DNA from 2 places in the Parashewanella sp. 2304DJ23-3 genome. Region 2 is predicted to be linked to the other one. Evidence: predicted binding sites of a transcription regulator. Region 2 holds the regulator's gene; the other holds the start of a gene.
The links. Region 2 encodes MetJ, which represses methionine synthesis genes. Its sites were predicted from a motif close to TAGACGTCTAGACGTCTA; they were not measured.
Positions count from the first base shown of each region.

Region 1 (8,606 bases), 1.1 Mb from region 2:
AAAATTAATACCTACAGCAATTGCATTACAGACTCTTGATTACAAGGTTAATATCAGTAAAGAACTTGAAGGCAATACACCCAAACTTAAAAGCAATTACTCTGGGCGATTAGGATGGATAAAGAAAATTATCGATATCTATTTTCTTGGGATAGATAAAGATAAAACATGTGCAGCTTTCGATAGATTAACAGATCCTGAACAGCTAGAGTGTGAAAATATCACTGACATTACAGATCGATTAAATGACTTTCATCACATTAAAAGTCAAATTCAGCCAAGATATAAAAATGATCTAGAACTTCAAATTACAAATTCAACAGACGAAAGCAAAGTTATTGTAAAGATGATAATAAATCGAGATTCTAATTTACATAAACATATATTAGATAGCCTTGAAGGAGATCCACTACCTCAAGAAACAGTCCTTGCTGAGCATAGGGTGAGAGAAGTAAGAACTAATAAGGTAAAGCGAGAAGGGGGACAAGTTAAAGCTGAGCTTAGTGCGGTTACTGAGCGGTTAAGAAATATGGAGACACGGCTACAAGAACTTAACTTACTTTCTCGGAATACGAATACTATGCAAGAAAATGAAGAAGATCACACTGGGGCAACAAAAGAGCAAAAAAAAGAACAAAAGAGGAACGAAGATGCGAAAGTGTGGCTGGAAAAACATATCCCACTACAAAAGAAATATAAAACATCATTAGAAAGTATGTCTGAAGACTTAGACAATGCTTACATTAGTCAAAGAAGAGGCTCTGATGGGATGTTTTTAGCAACAGGTGAATACTCTGAGTTCCCTGCACCCGCTTTGAATAAATTAAAATGTACATTGAAAGTAAAAAATGAAACTGAAATAACAGACAGTAATCATCTAAACTATTACATAAAAAAAGCTGCTGATCTAAAAAGTCTGAAATTTTCTAGTCCATCTCATTCAACGGGTGAACCCACTCCTGCCGAAAAGGAGGTAGATGATTTCATTGATGAGTTATTTATACAACTTATGACAAGAGCAATAACTAAGGACCGTGAAACTTACAAAAATAAAACACTTTTCAGTTCTCGTTCTCAGGAACAAAACAAGACTATATTCAGAAATTTAGTTACTAAAGAATTAGATAGGCGAGCAAGAGTTCAAAGAGGTATTCCTTTAAGATTTTAATAACTATATAAATAAAAAATCCCAAGCTTTTGGCTCAGGATTTTCAACACAATTAATACTTTTCTGCTAACGCATTGCCAACAACATATCTTGTGGCTGCTCTAAATATTGTTTCCATAAATTACAGAAACGAGCAATGGTGCCACCATCAATCACACGGTGATCACCAGACCAGCTCACTTGCATAATATTACGCGCTTCAACCTCACCTTTCGAATTAAAACGTGGCAGTTTTTGCACTCGGCCTAAAGCCACAATCGCCACTTCTGGTTTATTGATGATAGGCGTAGCAACCGTTCCACCTAACGCACCAATATTTGAAATCGAAATTGTACCTTGTTTCAAATCGCTTGGAGAAACACGACCATCGCGCGCCGCTTTCGTTAGGCGAGTAATATCAGCCGCCACTTCAAGAATACTCTTGTTCTGAACACCTTTCACATTAGGCACCAATAGACCCACTTTTGAATCTACCGCCATACCAATGTTGTGATTAGCTAGGTAAGTCAATTCGGTGCAATCGCCACTCACACGACTGTTTACAATTGGGTATTCGTTGATGGCCAATGACAGTGCTTTCATAAAGAACGGCATCATCGTCAGTTTTAGCTCATCGCTCGAATACTTTTCTTTCATATCCTTACGCATCGCCATCAAATCAGTAACGTCGATTTCTTCACAGTAAGTAAAGTGAGGAATCGTCGACACCGACTCTTGCATCATCTTCGCCATTACCGCTTTTACACCACGAATTGGCTCAACACGATCGCCTGCTTCAACCGCAGTATTCTCGACCACAACAGGCATGGATGGTTCAGGCGTGGTCGTCACTAACGACTTAGAGCTGCTGCCTTGCATGTAGGCATCAATGTCGTGTTTGTACACACGGCCATTTTTACCACTGCCAGGTACTTTGCTGATATCAATATCATGTATTCTCGCCATACGACGAACGGCAGGGCTTGCAATCGCCTTACCTTGGCGGACAGGCTCATTGTTTTGCTCAACGACTGGCTCAGCATCAATCACAACCGCTTGTGTTGGCGCACTGCCCGCTTCGCTTTCTACTTCAATCGCAAACAAAGGCTTATGAACAATCGCTATCTCGCCTTTAGCGTAATAAAGCTTGGCAATTTTACCGTGCTTCATTGCAGGAATTTGTACTAACGCTTTATCCGTCATGACATCAGCGATAGGTTGATCTTCAACGACCTCATCGCCTTCGGCAACTAACCAATCAACCAGTTCACACTCAACGATACCTTCGCCGATGTCCGGTAATAGAAAGTCTTCAATTTGTGTGCCTGAAGCAGCTGTTTGACTTTCTACTACTACTTTTTCAGTAACAGCAGGCTCACCTTCACCCTCGACTTCAACGGCGTAAAGCGGTTGATGCACGATAGCAATTTCGCCTTTTGCGTAATACAGTTTGGTAATTTTTCCCGCATTAGGTGCTGGAATTTGCACTAACGCTTTGTCTGTCATTACGTCTGCAATTGGTTGATCTTCTGCAACGATGTCACCTTCAGCAACCAACCACTCGACTAATTCACATTCAACTACGCCTTCACCAATGTCCGGCAAAATAAAATCTTTAATCATTGCGGACTCCTAGAAGTTCATTGAAGCTTTAATTGCTTCGTAGTTTTTAAGTGCATCAGGCATGTATTCTTTTTCATGGATCAACGGATAAGGCGTATCCAAACCACACACACGAGCGATTGGCGATTCTAGATACAAGAAGCACTCTTGTTGAATTGTCGCAGCAATTTCACCCGCAAAGCCGCCTGTTAACGGCGCTTCATGACTGATCAACAAACGGCCGGTTTTCTTAACTGACTCTGCAACCGTATCTGCATCCCAAGGGGATAAAGTACGTAAATCAATGATCTCGCAAGAAATACCGTCTTTCTCGGCCATTTCAGCGGCTTGCTCGATGATTTCCATCTGAGCGCCCCAAGCAAGAAGCGTAATGTCAGAACCTTGTTTTACCACCTCAGCTTTACCTAACTCGTGCTCAAAGTCACCTTCAGGCACGTCACCCACTGAAGCACGGTACAAGCGCTTAGGTTCAAAGAAGATTACTGGGTTTTTGTCACGAATTGACGCTAATAACAAACCTTTCGCTTGCTCTGGGTTTCTAGGTACAACTACCTTCAGACCCGGAGTTTGTGTGAAATACGCTTCAGGAGACTGCGAGTGGTAATGCCCACCAGCAATACCGCCACCATAAGGTGTGCGATAGGTTAAGCCACCCACGTTAAATTCATTACCACTACGATAACGGAATTTCGCTGACTCATTCACGATTTGGTCGAATGCTGGGAAGATATAATCCGCAAATTGAATTTCAGCTACTGGCGTGTGGCCATTTGCAGCAAGACCATTGGCAAAACCTGCGATACCTTGTTCAACAAGTGGCGTGTTAAAACAACGATCTGGGCCAAATTTCTCTTTTAAGCCAGAAGTCGCACGGAAAACACCACCAAAATGGCCAACGTCTTCACCGAAAACCAACATCTTATCGTCCGTTTCCATCGCAATAGACAGAGCATCATTGATGGCTTGTAGCATATTCATCGTTGCCATTATTTGATTCTCCCTGCTGTTTTCGGATACGACTCTGGATACTTCTTGATGTGTGCTTTAAGGTCAGCCATTTGCTTTTTAAGAATTGGCGTTGGCTCGTCATAAACGTCGTTAAACAGTTCTTCAAGTGCAGGAGCTGCCACTTTTTCAGACACTTTTACTTGTGCTAAAACTTCTTCACGATATTTAGTGTAAAGCGCTTGGTCTTCTTCTTCAGTTAACCAACCTTGAGCGAGCATCCACGTTTTGAAACGCGCTACAGGATCTTGTTCACGCCATTCATTTTCTTCTTCTTTTGAACGATAGCCTGAAGGATCATCTGATGAAGAATGCGCACCAACACGGTAAGTCATTGCTTCAAGTAATACTGGAACACTGTTTTCAATCGCAAATTCACGTGCTGCTTGAGTAGCCAAAAGCACTGCAAGCATGTCATTGCCGTCAAAACGAATGGTGTGCATACCATAACCAACACCACGACTTGCAATACCATTACCTTTAAACTGCTCTTCTGCAGGTGTAGAAATCGCATAACCATTGTTTCGACAGAAGAAAAGTGTTGGAGACTTCAAGGTCGCAGCCATGTTAAGGCCAGCATGGAAATCACCTTCTGAAGCAGCACCTTCACCGAAATAACAAATCGCCACGTTTTTCTGGCCATTCATCTTCATGCTATAGCCAACACCAGTTGCTTGAGGAATTTGCGTCCCAAGTGGTGAAGAAACCGTGTGATAGTTCAACTCAGAGCTACCATAGTGGATTGGCATTTGACGACCTTTACCTAGGTCATTTTCATTACTGAACATTTGGTCCATAAACTGTTCAGTGGTAAAACCACGAAAACGTAAGGCCGCATGCTCACGGTATTGAGCAAGGATGACATCTTCGTCATCCAAAGCTGCTGCGCTTCCGATAATTGCAGCTTCTTCGCCAATACAAGTCATATAAAAACTAATACGGCCTTGACGTTGGGCGCCTAACATACGCTCATCAAGGACTTGAGTGAATACGCATGTATCATACATACGCTTAGCCAAAGTTTCGTCAATCTTCGGTAAGGTTGCACCTTCAATCACAGTGCCGTCAGCATTGGTAACTCTCAGTTTAGGGATTGTTAATGAATCTCTATCTAGAAAGCTTACGCTGTGCACAATCTGTTCATTTTGTGTTGCGTTGCTCATAGTGTGCTCTTGTTATGTAGAGAACTTGACGAGAAACCCATCAAGTTCAAAATGTTCTAATACGCAGAATGAAATTTACGTTAACGTAAAAATACAGGCAACTTTTCAGCCCCTTCACCCGCTAAGTAATGGTTTAAGCTGATGTATTGTTTGGTTTACAAACCCATTTTATTACTTAACGTTAAGGCTTTCTGGTTTAATCAACATAAGTACGGCTCGGTTACCGACTGGGATATTTGTAATTGGGAAAACAATGGCTTCTTCATCATGTTCAATCTTAATTTCGTCACCGTTTTCTTTTGCTAGCACATAGCCTTTAGGGAAAGAGCGAAAGTTTTCCACATCATTTGCAAAGGTAAACTCGAAGTCTTCATAGTTCTTATTAATCACACGGCAAACTTGATATAAATTCAATTTATCTTCATTAAAGTTATCAAGCTCAAGTTCACGACCAGTAATTAAACGTGAAAGCATTTCATGGGTTGCAATGAAACGAGTCATATCGTTTTGACCAAACGGTCTCACTTTACCTAGCTCAACGGTAAATGCATCCGCTTCATAATTGCTTGATGAAAAGTAACTGAACGTCGTAGTCGGTTCATGGTGGAATAGCATAGTATCGACACCACATGCCGCTAAGAACATGATTTGCTCGGCGCTGTAAGCTTTATCGCCTCGATAAGGATAAATGGCAAACTTTTCATGCTTAGAGGCACGAATTGCTGTGTGTAAATCGTAATGAATACGATGACGACCATCAGCTTGTGACGTATAAAAGCGATCAACATACTCTTCTAATCGCTTAGCACGAATTCGCTCTTGATTAACTAAACCTTTACCGCTTGAGTGGGCGCCATTGAATAAACGGTTCATATTCTCTTCAACAAAACGAGTACCGTTGTGAATAGCATCGGGGTTACCAATCAAGAACATAGTGCGGTGTTTAACTTCAATACTTTCTTCTAAAAGCTCTTTGATTAAACGGTTACAAATTTCAATTGGCGCTGTTTCATTACCATGCACTGCTGAAGATAAAACAATATCTTTTTCGCTTGCTTGTTCAGGCTCAAACACAATAACACCGGTATCCCATACATGGACAAAGGTTTTATTTTTTAAAGCAAAAGTGAAAGGTTCAGAAATCGATTTTGGGTTGGCAAGAGTCAAAGCAAGAAAGTCTTTGGATTCCATTAACGTATGTAGCACGTAGGGCTCCTTTATTTTTTAGATACATTTAACACATCTAAAAATATTGATGTGATTCAGTTCTCATTTTTGAATATCACGAATTCTATCATATTTCAGTTGTAGTAGCTTACTAACAACTCGTCTTAGTAAACACTCAAAGAAATTAACAAAAAATGCTTGCGTTAAAAAAGCTCATATAGCAATATAGACGTCCAGATGGTTTTACGTTTAGATAGTTTGAGGTTTATATGGCTGTAGCGACTTTTGGAGCCGGGTGCTTTTGGGGTGTAGAGTATTTTTTTAGGCAAGTTGAAGGTGTAATAAACGCTACTAGTGGTTATATGGGTGGAAGCTCAAATCAAACAACCTATGAAGAAGTTAAACTCGGTGAAACAGGTCACGCTGAAGTTGTTCAAGTAGAGTATGATGAGTCTATCGTTTCATACGATGATTTACTCGCTATCTTTTGGAGCAATCACAATCCCACGACGCTAAATCAACAAGGCGATGATTTTGGTCATCAGTATCGAAGTGTGATTTTTTTCTACGATCAGTTCCAAAAAGAATCAGCTGCCGCATCTCTTCATGAACTAGCTAAGAGTGCTAAATGGGGAAATCGTCAAATCGTTACTGAAATTGTTCCAGTCCAAGAGTTTTTCCCTGCTGAAGAATATCATCAAGATTATATTCAGAAGAACGATTTACCAAGCTGCCATATTAGTTTTTGATAAGTTCATAAGTTGCTCGGATTTTCTCTGCTTAGCTAGAGAAAGCGGGCAACTTTTTTATTCTTTTATAGTTAGATTCTATTTCTCCATAGAATTCTGAACTTTCTAAAAGAGTAAGATATTTTTCAGCGTATTCATCGTTCATATTCATCAAACAATCAACAATTTGGATTGGGTTAATAGAGCATAGCGCTTCGTTCCACTCCGAGCTCTCACAATCTATGACCATACAGAACAAACTAGCTTGCTCAGCTAAACTAAATTGTTTCTCACTTGAGTTCAAAATTGACTTCAAAAATTTTGCTTTAGCTGATTGTGTAGCATCTTTAGCATAGCCAAGAATCAATTCCCCTTTATAGCCTAACGTCACTAAAACCTGCGTCTTATCATCATTTAAAGAAGCCACAACCTCAGCTTTTCTATTAACTTTTTCAAAAACACTAATCACACTTGGTTTTAGTTCTTCATCACAAAGCACTTTCTTAATTCCATCCATATATCGTTCAATTGACAATTTACGAAGAATTGCAAGAGCACAAGTTGATGACTCATTTTTTTCCGATAGTGCCATTTCACATAACCGATTGAAAAACCTTACGTAACCCGATCCATAGAAGTCATTCAATAATTTTTCAAGGTGCTCTTTGGAGTCTTGAATTACATCAATAGCAGTTTGAATGAAACAATCCGAACCAGTGTTCATCAATAAACGAATAAACTCGTAATATTTTTTACCCAGTAATGAAAAAACAAATTTTGCTTGCTCTTCTTTTGTTTGACTTTCAAATAGCTCAATGATTAACTCAGAATCAATGTTAACAGTAGACTTCGAGTCAAATAATGATTCTGTAGATGATGAGAGCTCAATCCATAGAGCATCTTGTAACGGTTTTACATCTTGACTCTTTAACTTAAATAATAACTTTAAGAAGTTGACTATCTCGATTTTTTTCTCAATGCTTCTTGACTTAAAAAAGTTACTCTCCAAAACTTCAGTCTTTAAATCTAAAACTGAAGATTCAGCTAATGAATTCATTAAATTAAGAGCTAATTCTCCTTTTTCAAAGCAGTGTTGAAGCGCTTTTCGTTTACACTGCTCGTTAATTAACCCTTCCTTAGATAAATTAATTAAGTCTTCATGAGACAAACTTGATAAAAGTGGTGACTTTTTACTTTCTTCGAGATTTTTAAAAAGATATAAATTTGATGTACGGTCAAGACGCGAACAGAGAATTCTTAAGACTTCTTCATTAAAATCATTAAACGCTGGGTTGTGTCTAGAGTTTATATAACTCGTAAACAACTCTTGAATTAACTGATAATTTTGATGAGTACCAGATTTCATTGATAGATTGCCTAAGGTAGCTACCATTATTTGAAACTTAATTGATTCCCCCTCAACAATTCTATTAAAAACAACTTTCAATGATGGTTGTAATGACATTTCAAGTAGAAAATAACTCAAAACGCTTTCTGTTGTATCGCTCACAACCTGACCATCAGATAGGCTAATTACAAAATCTAGAGACTTTTGAACCTCTGCTTTTTGTTGCACTCTCCCCACTAATTTATTTTCTTTATGTAATTCTTCAAGTTGACAAAATGCCTCTTGGATCCATTTATCTACTTCAACTTCACTGTTGTATATCTCAGACAGCAGCAATTGGAATTTTTCATCAGGCATAAAACCTTTTAACTCTGATAAAACCTGAATTACACAATAGCTATTGGTCGATTTGAGAAAGTCAACTA
Region 1 covers NZ_JBWQOH010000001.1:10,466-19,071, forward strand. The annotation lists gene AC1EU2_RS00070 (hypothetical protein) at 1-1,168, shown strand, start outside; gene AC1EU2_RS00075 (dihydrolipoyllysine-residue acetyltransferase) at 1,235-2,770, opposite strand; gene AC1EU2_RS00080 (alpha-ketoacid dehydrogenase subunit beta) at 2,780-3,757, opposite strand; gene AC1EU2_RS00085 (thiamine pyrophosphate-dependent dehydrogenase E1 component subunit alpha) at 3,757-4,938, opposite strand; gene astE (succinylglutamate desuccinylase) at 5,110-6,144, opposite strand; gene msrA (peptide-methionine (S)-S-oxide reductase MsrA) at 6,375-6,854, shown strand; gene AC1EU2_RS00100 (hypothetical protein) at 6,886-8,538, opposite strand.
Region 1: a site for MetJ is predicted at 6,332-6,349, ahead of msrA (peptide-methionine (S)-S-oxide reductase MsrA). Genes of this name have one in related genera too.

Region 2 (8,606 bases):
ATGGAGATTCAGTTGGGTTTTCCGTCGCTTCTATGATGCGGACTGAAACATTTTTTTTCGAAGCTTCAATGATTTCGGCTAGATAGTCGTGACCATCACCGTTAAAGAGGGAGACTTTATCTCCTGTGTGCATTCGTAAAACTCGCCCGATATGGGCAGCAGGATCATCATCTAATAAAGTACTTTGGCCAACAGCTAAGCTGCCGGCCTGATAAACTCTTGGTATTCTCATTTACTAAAATTATTGGCATCACAAGCATCCGAAACAAAATGGTTATGGTTTCCTTGAATGCTTGCAACGACGTTATCTCGTATGCATTCTGATTGCTTAACAGGATACATTTTATTCCATGCATTGAACAAGTTTAATTGTTTACTTGAAAGACGATAGCGAGGATATGTTTCGCTCATGTACAAGTATGTTCTCGCAATGGCACCTCGACTGTATTCAGGTGGTTGAACACGGCTGTTTGCAAAGTCGACAATCATATCGCACTGGCCATATTGAGGGTTAGAAGGTTTTTCAGAGGTCCATTGTGAAAAAGAGTAATTACTTCTGTCACCATTAACTTCGCCGATGGCAGGCACTAGGTTATGCATGTCAGAAGCCATTATATTAAAGTCATCACTGGTTTTGGTGCAATTAGCGCGTGCTGAAGTGTCTCCGACTGTCTTCCAACAACCCAGTTGGTGACCAAAATCCCAAGCAGCAACAATGTGCTCCCATTCGATGCGGTTCGCTCGAGTTTGTTGCTTTCTCACTTTATAACCGCATGAATCTAGGTCTGGATCCCACTTTTTTGAATCTGCATTGAACTCACAACCGCAATAAAACGTTTTTGGTTCTAATTGGCTGGGATATAACTTGGTTAAACGTGTTTTTGCTTGAGAAAATGATGTTGGACGATCAGTGGCATAACTTTGATTGGTAAAACTGAGTGCTACGACAGCACATACAGCAAAAGCTGTAATAAACTTATTAGACGGCATAACGGCTACCGAAAACGACTTTAAGGTGATTAAATTTTATGCTCTTATCAGAGGTTTAGCAATTTTAAAGTTTTAGAACAAATTCGACATCGATATTGGGCTTGACTACGGATGACTTTATTGTGACGTCGAATGCCTAATTCAACGACACCACAACCGCATTGATAAGCGATCTTTGTTTGTGGTCTAGAATGTACTTCAAAGCTATGAGTTGTCTTAGGTTTGAGGCTATAAAGCGTTTGCATCATTGAGCGCCATTCGATGCCATGTGGCTTTACTCGTCCAAAAACGTGATGGCAAAGTAAGTGACAGATTTCATGCGGAACGACTTCATCAATAAAGTCTTGCTGGTTGCTTTCGAGCATGCTGGCATTCAAGCGAATTTTATTCAGTTGAAGATGAGCCATACCAGCGCTTCTACCACGCAATTTAAAGGATATTTCTGGGCGAGGGAAAGGTCGTTTAAATTGTTGCTCGGCAATTTGATAACAATATTCAACTTTATCTATCGCTTGTTGTTGCCATTGGCTCATCGTAATTAATGCAGGTCAATTTGAAAGAGATGGTTATTCCATCTCTTCCCATTCGATCCCCATTGCTTCCATGAGCTTTTTGGCTTCCGAAGGAATGCTGTCAGGCTGAGTCTTTGATAGATCGTTATCGTTCGGTAGAGGTTGGCCTGTGTAGGCATGTAAAAACGCTTCGCAAAGTAATTCACTGTTGGTCGCATGGCGCAAGTTATTTACTTGTCGGCGTGTTCGCTCATCAGTCAGTACTTTCAATACTTTTAATGGAATTGAGACAGTGACTTTTTTTACTTGCTCACTCTTTTTTCCATGCTCAGCGTAAGGGCTGATATATTCTCCATTCCATTTAGTCATTGACTCACCTGTATTGATGCTAATAAATAATTCGAGGTCGGCAAATTTTAAAGCCTAAAAACTCACAGTCAAATTATTGCACTAATTGTATGGTTAAGACAAACTTTTAGAAGTCTATACTGCTAATATTTCTTGACCAGTGGTTGAATAAAAACTAGTCTAGACGTCTAGACATCCTTGGTTTTGAGGCGACAGGTGAAATCAACAACGACAATAGCAGTCAGAAACGGCTTAGAAACAGACATTCAGTATGGCTCTGTTGTTCCTCCAATGCACCTATCAACGAATTATTGTTTTGATGGTGGGTTATCTCCAAGGGAGTTTGATTACAGCCGAAGTGGTAACCCAACCAGAACGTTACTTGCTGATACTCTCGCTAAGCTTGAAAAAGGGGCTGGCGCTATCATCACCAATACCGGAATGTCCGCCATCACTCTGGTGCTGCAATTACTCAAACCGCACGACTTGCTGATCGTTCCTCATGACAGCTATGGAGGAAGCTTACGTTTATTTAAAGCGTTTGCTGATAAGGGCTGTTTTAAGCTCGAAATTATCGACCAAACCCAAGACGAACAAATACAGTCTGCGGTAGCTAAGCAACCCAAAATGGTGTGGCTTGAAACGCCAAGTAACCCATTACTTCGGATTGTTGATATTCAAAAGGTTGCTAATATGATCAAAGGAAGTCATACATTACTTGTGGTTGATAATACGTTTTTGTCGCCTCTTCTACAGCAGCCATTATGTTTAGGGGCTGACATCATTGTTCATTCCACCACTAAATATATTAATGGTCACAGTGATGTTGTTGGTGGAGCCGTGATAGCTAAGACGGATGATCTTAGTGAAACCCTATGCTGGTGGGGAAATACATTAGGGCTGACAGGTGGTGCTTTTGACGCATACCAAACACTAAGAGGCGTGAGAACGTTACCGCTTCGTATAAAACAGCACGAACAAAATGCAAAGAAAGTTGTTAACATACTGAGTGAACATCATGCTGTTTCACAACTCTATTATCCTGGGCTTGAAAACCACAATGGTCATGAAATCGCCAAAAAACAACAGAGTGGCTTTGGTGGCATGGTAAGTTTTGAATTAAAAGGCGATCATAATGCTCTAATTCAATTCGTACATCGTTTACAATTGTTCTCGCTTGCTGAAAGCTTAGGTGGTGTAGAGAGTCTAGTTTGTGTTCCTGCGTTAATGACTCATCGTTCTATGGATAATGATGCACAAGTGAAGGCGGGCATTAAGCCGACTTTGATCCGTTTATCGATTGGCGTCGAAGATGGTGACGATTTAGCTACTGATTTGAAACAAGCTTTAGATACAGTTTTACTCGGAGACAAGGATTAATGACGATTAGTCACTTACATAAATTTGGCGGTTCAAGTTTAGCAGATGCTGACGGTTACCGACGTGTAGCGCATATTTTGCTCACACAAGGAAATGCCAATGATATGGTGGTTGTATCTGCAGCGGGTAAATCAACCAACAAGCTTTATCAGTTATTAGAGTTTCAGCACAGTCGCCGTTTATGGCTGCAATCATTACAGGAGCTGATTGAATATCAACAACACCTAGCTGAAGATTTATTGGATAACAATAATGCTCAATTATTTCGTGAGCGTTTGGCGACCGACGGTATGGAGCTATCGAGCTTGCTGTCACAAGAACAGTTAACAGAATACGATAAAAATCAGCTTGTTGCGTTTGGTGAAGTCTGGTCTGCAAGATTGTTAGCCGCTTATTTAAAACAAAATGATGTTGCCTCTAAAGCCATTGATAGTCGTAAAGTTCTGCTCGCTGAAAACGATGTTGTTGCCCGAGTAAAAACCGATGAATCCAGATTCAATGTTCAACAAGTTATTGAGCTTAACCCTGCAACAAGATTAATTTTTACTGGTTTTATTTGTGGTGACGCTGAAGGTAATACTCTGCTGTTAGGTCGCAATGGCTCAGATTACAGTGCGAGCTTATTAGCCAGCTATGCTGATGTTGAACAAATTACCATTTGGACCGATGTGGAAGGGGTGTTTAATGCTGACCCCAATAAAATTACGGATGCCAAATTATTAGCGTCTTTGTCTTTAAGTGAAGCTGATCGGCTTGCTAAATTAGGTTCCCCTGTGCTTCACAGTCGAACACTGCAACCGCTTTTTGGTAGTAATGCTCGGTTGGCTGTTCGATCAAGTTTTGCATCGCATACTCAATACACTCAAATTGAACCTGACAGTGCCGCTGCATGTGAGCCAGTGATCACCAGTCTGCCACAAGTTGAATTACTCCAATTACAAAGTGATTTAGAGCCTAAAAGTATTCATTTGATGTTGGAGCAGCATGGGGTTAGCCCACTTGCCTGGTGGATTCATACCAATAATAAGTTTGAGCTGGCAACTACGACGGAGAATAAAGCGAAGTTATTAACGTTGTTAGAACCACTTTGTAGTGAAAATACTCAGGTTAGTGTGACGTCAAGGTTTGGATTAGTCGCATTAGTGAGTCAAGACTCGTTGGAGCATCGCCATGGTTTTTCGAGGTTATTAACTCGGCATTCAAAGCCAATTTTTCAAGATTCGAACAGTTTGGTTGCGCTAGTACCTAAAGCTGAAGTTGATAGTTTATCTTTTAAAGTTCATCGACGCTGTACTGCAGCTAAGAAACGTTTCGGTGTTGTGGTATTTGGCTTAGGCAATATCGGTAAAACTTGGACGAAACTGTTTAAGACTCGTTTTTTAAAGCTCGAAAAACAACTTAAAATTAAGTTAGATATTGCAGGTTTGGTATCAACGAATCATTGTTTGGTTTCAGATAGCGCCATTGATTTGTCAAATTGGGAGCATAACTTAAATCAGCATGGACAGCCTTGGCGATATGATGAACTCTTAACTCAATTAGATGCGTTAACTTACGATGAACTTATCGTTTTGGACATTACCGCCAGTGCCAGCTTAACTTTAAAATATTCAGAGTTTTTACAGCGTGGCATTCACCTTGTGAGTGCAAATAAGTTGGCGGGTTCAGGTCCACTTACGTTTTATAAAGAGCTGAAATATCAGTTGCAAAGTCGACGTCTGTTTTGGCGTTATAATGCGAGCTGTGGTGCAGGGCTACCAATTCAGACGACATTGGCTGAGCTCAAAAATGGTGGTGACGATATTCATAGTGTAGGAGGCATATTCTCAGGCACTCTGTGTTGGCTGTTTGAGCATTATGACGACAGTGAGCCTTTTTCATCACTCGTATTAAAAGCCAAGTCACAAGGCATTACAGAGCCAGATCCTAGAGATGATCTTTCCGGCAGAGATATGCAGCGAAAGTTGTTAATTTTGGCTCGAGAATTAGGAATGAATCTAGAGCTCAGTGATATTGAGCTGGAATCATTGGTCCCAGCACATCTCGTGCACGTCTCTAAACAAGAGTTTCTTGAGCGTATTGATGAAATCGATGGATCGATCAAAGGTCAATGGGCTGCAGCTCAGAGCCAACAAAAGGTATTGCGTTATATTGCCAAGATTGAGCTCAATAATAACTCAGTTAACGCAAAGGTGGCTTTAGAAAGAGTTGATAACACACACCCTTATGCAAACCTAACGCCTGGCGATAATATCTTTGTCATTGAAAGTGAATTTTACAAAGGTACGCCACTGATCATCAGAGGGCCCGGTGCTGGTCGAGAGGTGACTGCTGCTGCCATTCAGACCGATCTCGTACAAATTTGCCGAGACTTAATGCTAGATTGATTGTATAAAGAACCAGTAGAGGCTGATTAGAGTAGGCCTCTATTTTATACAGCTGCTCAAGTTTTCCTACAAAGCGTTATTTTTCCCTATTGATTATTCTCCAATGGTTGCACCTTCCTTATGCTTTTTCGTACCCATTTTTGATAATGGTCTATTTTCTTTTATGAATTATCAGAAACACTAATTGAATAAACGTTTAAAAAATAACCTTGACATCATCAATATTCTCCGTCATATTTCTATTTAGACGTCTAAACGTCCATTTAACTTTAACATAGGGTAGATTATGGCATTCCATCATGCACAACACTCATCGTTGCTCAATCAAAATCTTGCTGAGCATAATGGTGACATCAATGTGTCGTTTGAGTTTTTTCCTCCAGCAAACTCAGAGATGGAGCAAATGCTTTGGAAGTCTATTCTGCGTTTATCACCTTTGGACCCAAAATTTGTTTCAGTAACGTATGGAGCATTGAGTGGCGTGCGAGATAGAACCCACAATGTGATTGAACGTATCCAGAATGAGACGAGCTTAGTTGCAGCTCCGCACTTAACATTGATTGATGCCGATGACTGTGAATTAAGAGAATTAGCCAAGCAATACTGGAATTCTGGCATTGACCATATTGTCGCATTGAGGGGAGATATACCTGAGGGGTACGAGAATCCACAGCGTTATGCTTCTGATTTAGTGGCTCTACTGCGCTCTGTAGCCGATTTTGATATATCTGTGGCTGCTTACCCTGAAGTCCACCCTGATGCTTTGAATGCCCAATCGGATTTGGTCAACCTAAAGCGGAAAGTTGAAGCTGGTGCTTCACGAGCGATTACTCAATTTTTCTTTGATATTGAAACGTATCTTAGATTCAGAGATCGTTGCGCTGCGGCTGGAATAGAAGTTGAAATTGTACCGGGGATATTGCCAGTAACGAATTTTCAGCAATTGAAAAAATTTGCAGGCATCACCAATGTTTCAATCCCTGATTGGCTACATCATCAATTTTCGGGTTTAGATAATGACCCTGAAACAAGGCAATTAGTCGGAGCAAACATCGCTATTGATATGGTGAAAGTATTGGCTCGAGAAGGGGTTAAAGACTTTCATTTTTATACACTGAATCGCCCAGAACTCACATACGCTATTTGTCATACTCTGGGCATTCGTCCGCAGAAAGTGGCTTAATTATTTAATAAAGGGTTCAGCATCATCATTATTTGATCTCAACAACTAATAGGTCTATATCATGACCACTTAGGTTTATGTCTTGATGCGGCTTCAACCCTTCTGATTTTGGGAGATAACTGGGAATATCTTTCTTTAAAGGGATAATCTTTGAAGTTCCATCTTGATAATGGATTTTTATCGTTCCATCTTGTTTGGGAATAATCACTCGAGCAGTTTGATGGGTGTGATATTCGAGGTGGCCACTTTCACAGAGTGTCGTCTTCCAAGACTTTACATCTTGCTGTTCGAAGAAAGTGTGTCGATGAGTTTGGCAATTTGAGTGGGCTGAGGCCTGAAAAGATAAAACGGCAAACAGTGGCAAAAATAACGTGGCTAATTTCATTACGTGATCCTCTTGAGAGTTATTGCTCATTACAGTGATTCTTTTCTCTCTTGTGCCGAGATGGCAGGGTAGAGTACTTAATCACTAGAGTCAGTATTAGTAATGGTTTAGCGTGGATGTCGTAGAACAACAAGAAATTATTGGAATAATTAATGTGGTATTGCTGGTTGAGGCAATACCACAGTTATTAAGAAACTATTTCTCTTCTTTCAGCCACTGAGCGACGCGTTTGGCAAAGTAGGTGAGGATACCGTCAGCACCTGCACGTTTAAAGCAAAGTAGAGATTCCATAATAATTGGCTTTTCTGCTAGCCAACCATTTTGAATTGCCGCCATATGCATTGCGTATTCACCACTGACTTGATAAGCAAAAGTTGGCACTTTGAATTCAGACTTCACTATTCTGACGACATCAAGATATGGCATACCTGGTTTTACCATAACCATGTCTGCACCTTCTTCTATATCCATAGCGACTTCATGTAACGCTTCGTCAATATTGGCTGGATCCATTTGGTAGCTATGTTTATTGCCACCTTTAAGGTTGCCAGCAGAACCAACTGCATCACGAAATGGTCCGTAATAATTTGAAGAGTATTTAGCTGAGTAAGCCATGATTTGTGTGTTTACATGGCCTGCAGATTCTAGGGCCTCACGAATTGCTCCGATTCTACCATCCATCATATCTGAAGGACCCACCATGTCGGCACCGGCCTCAGCATGCGATAAAGCTTGTTTTACCAACACCTCAGTAGTCACGTCATTGATGATATAACCTTCCTCATCAATGATGCCGTCTTGGCCGTGTGTCGTGAATGGGTCTAAAGCAACATCAGTCATAATGCCCAATTCAGGGTGAGCAGCTTTAAGTGCTCGAACGGTTCGCTGAACCAAACCGTTAGAATTATAAGCTTCTTCAGCCATGAGTGATTTTTTATCGGCAGGGGTGACAGGGAAAATTGCAATCAGTGGAATACCTAATTCGACGAGTTCTTCAGCTTCTTTTAATAGCAGATCTAACGTGTAACGTTTAACCCCTGGCATAGAAGCTACATCTTCAGTGCGGTTTTCGCCCTCTAAAACGAACATTGGGTAGATTAAGTCACTGACCGTAAGTTGATTTTCGGCCATTAAACGTCGACTAAAATCGTGTTTGCGCATGCGACGCATTCTACGTCTAGGGAAAGCGCTTGAAACTATATTCACGGTAAACTCCTAATTATTAACTTCAGCTTCAACTTCAGCGAACTGTTCAAGCTTAAAAGTAAACTCTTGAACCTGATCTCTACCATTATCTTTTGCATGATAAAGGGCTTTATCAGCTTGCTCGAACATCACTCTAGCATGAGCATCGTCAGTGACGATATCGGCGACTAAACCAATACTCACTGTAAGAAATATATTATTATCCTGCCAGCGAA
Region 2 covers NZ_JBWQOH010000001.1:1,094,574-1,103,179, reverse strand. The annotation lists gene rsmE (16S rRNA (uracil(1498)-N(3))-methyltransferase) at 1-232, opposite strand, end outside; gene AC1EU2_RS04875 (endonuclease) at 229-990, opposite strand; gene AC1EU2_RS04870 (SprT family zinc-dependent metalloprotease) at 1,038-1,523, opposite strand; gene metJ (met regulon transcriptional regulator MetJ) at 1,557-1,871, opposite strand; gene metB (cystathionine gamma-synthase) at 2,067-3,230, shown strand; gene metL (bifunctional aspartate kinase/homoserine dehydrogenase II) at 3,230-5,617, shown strand; gene metF (methylenetetrahydrofolate reductase) at 5,904-6,800, shown strand; gene AC1EU2_RS04845 (cupin domain-containing protein) at 6,829-7,185, opposite strand; gene hemB (porphobilinogen synthase) at 7,381-8,391, opposite strand; gene AC1EU2_RS04835 (sensor domain-containing diguanylate cyclase) at 8,401-8,606, opposite strand, start outside.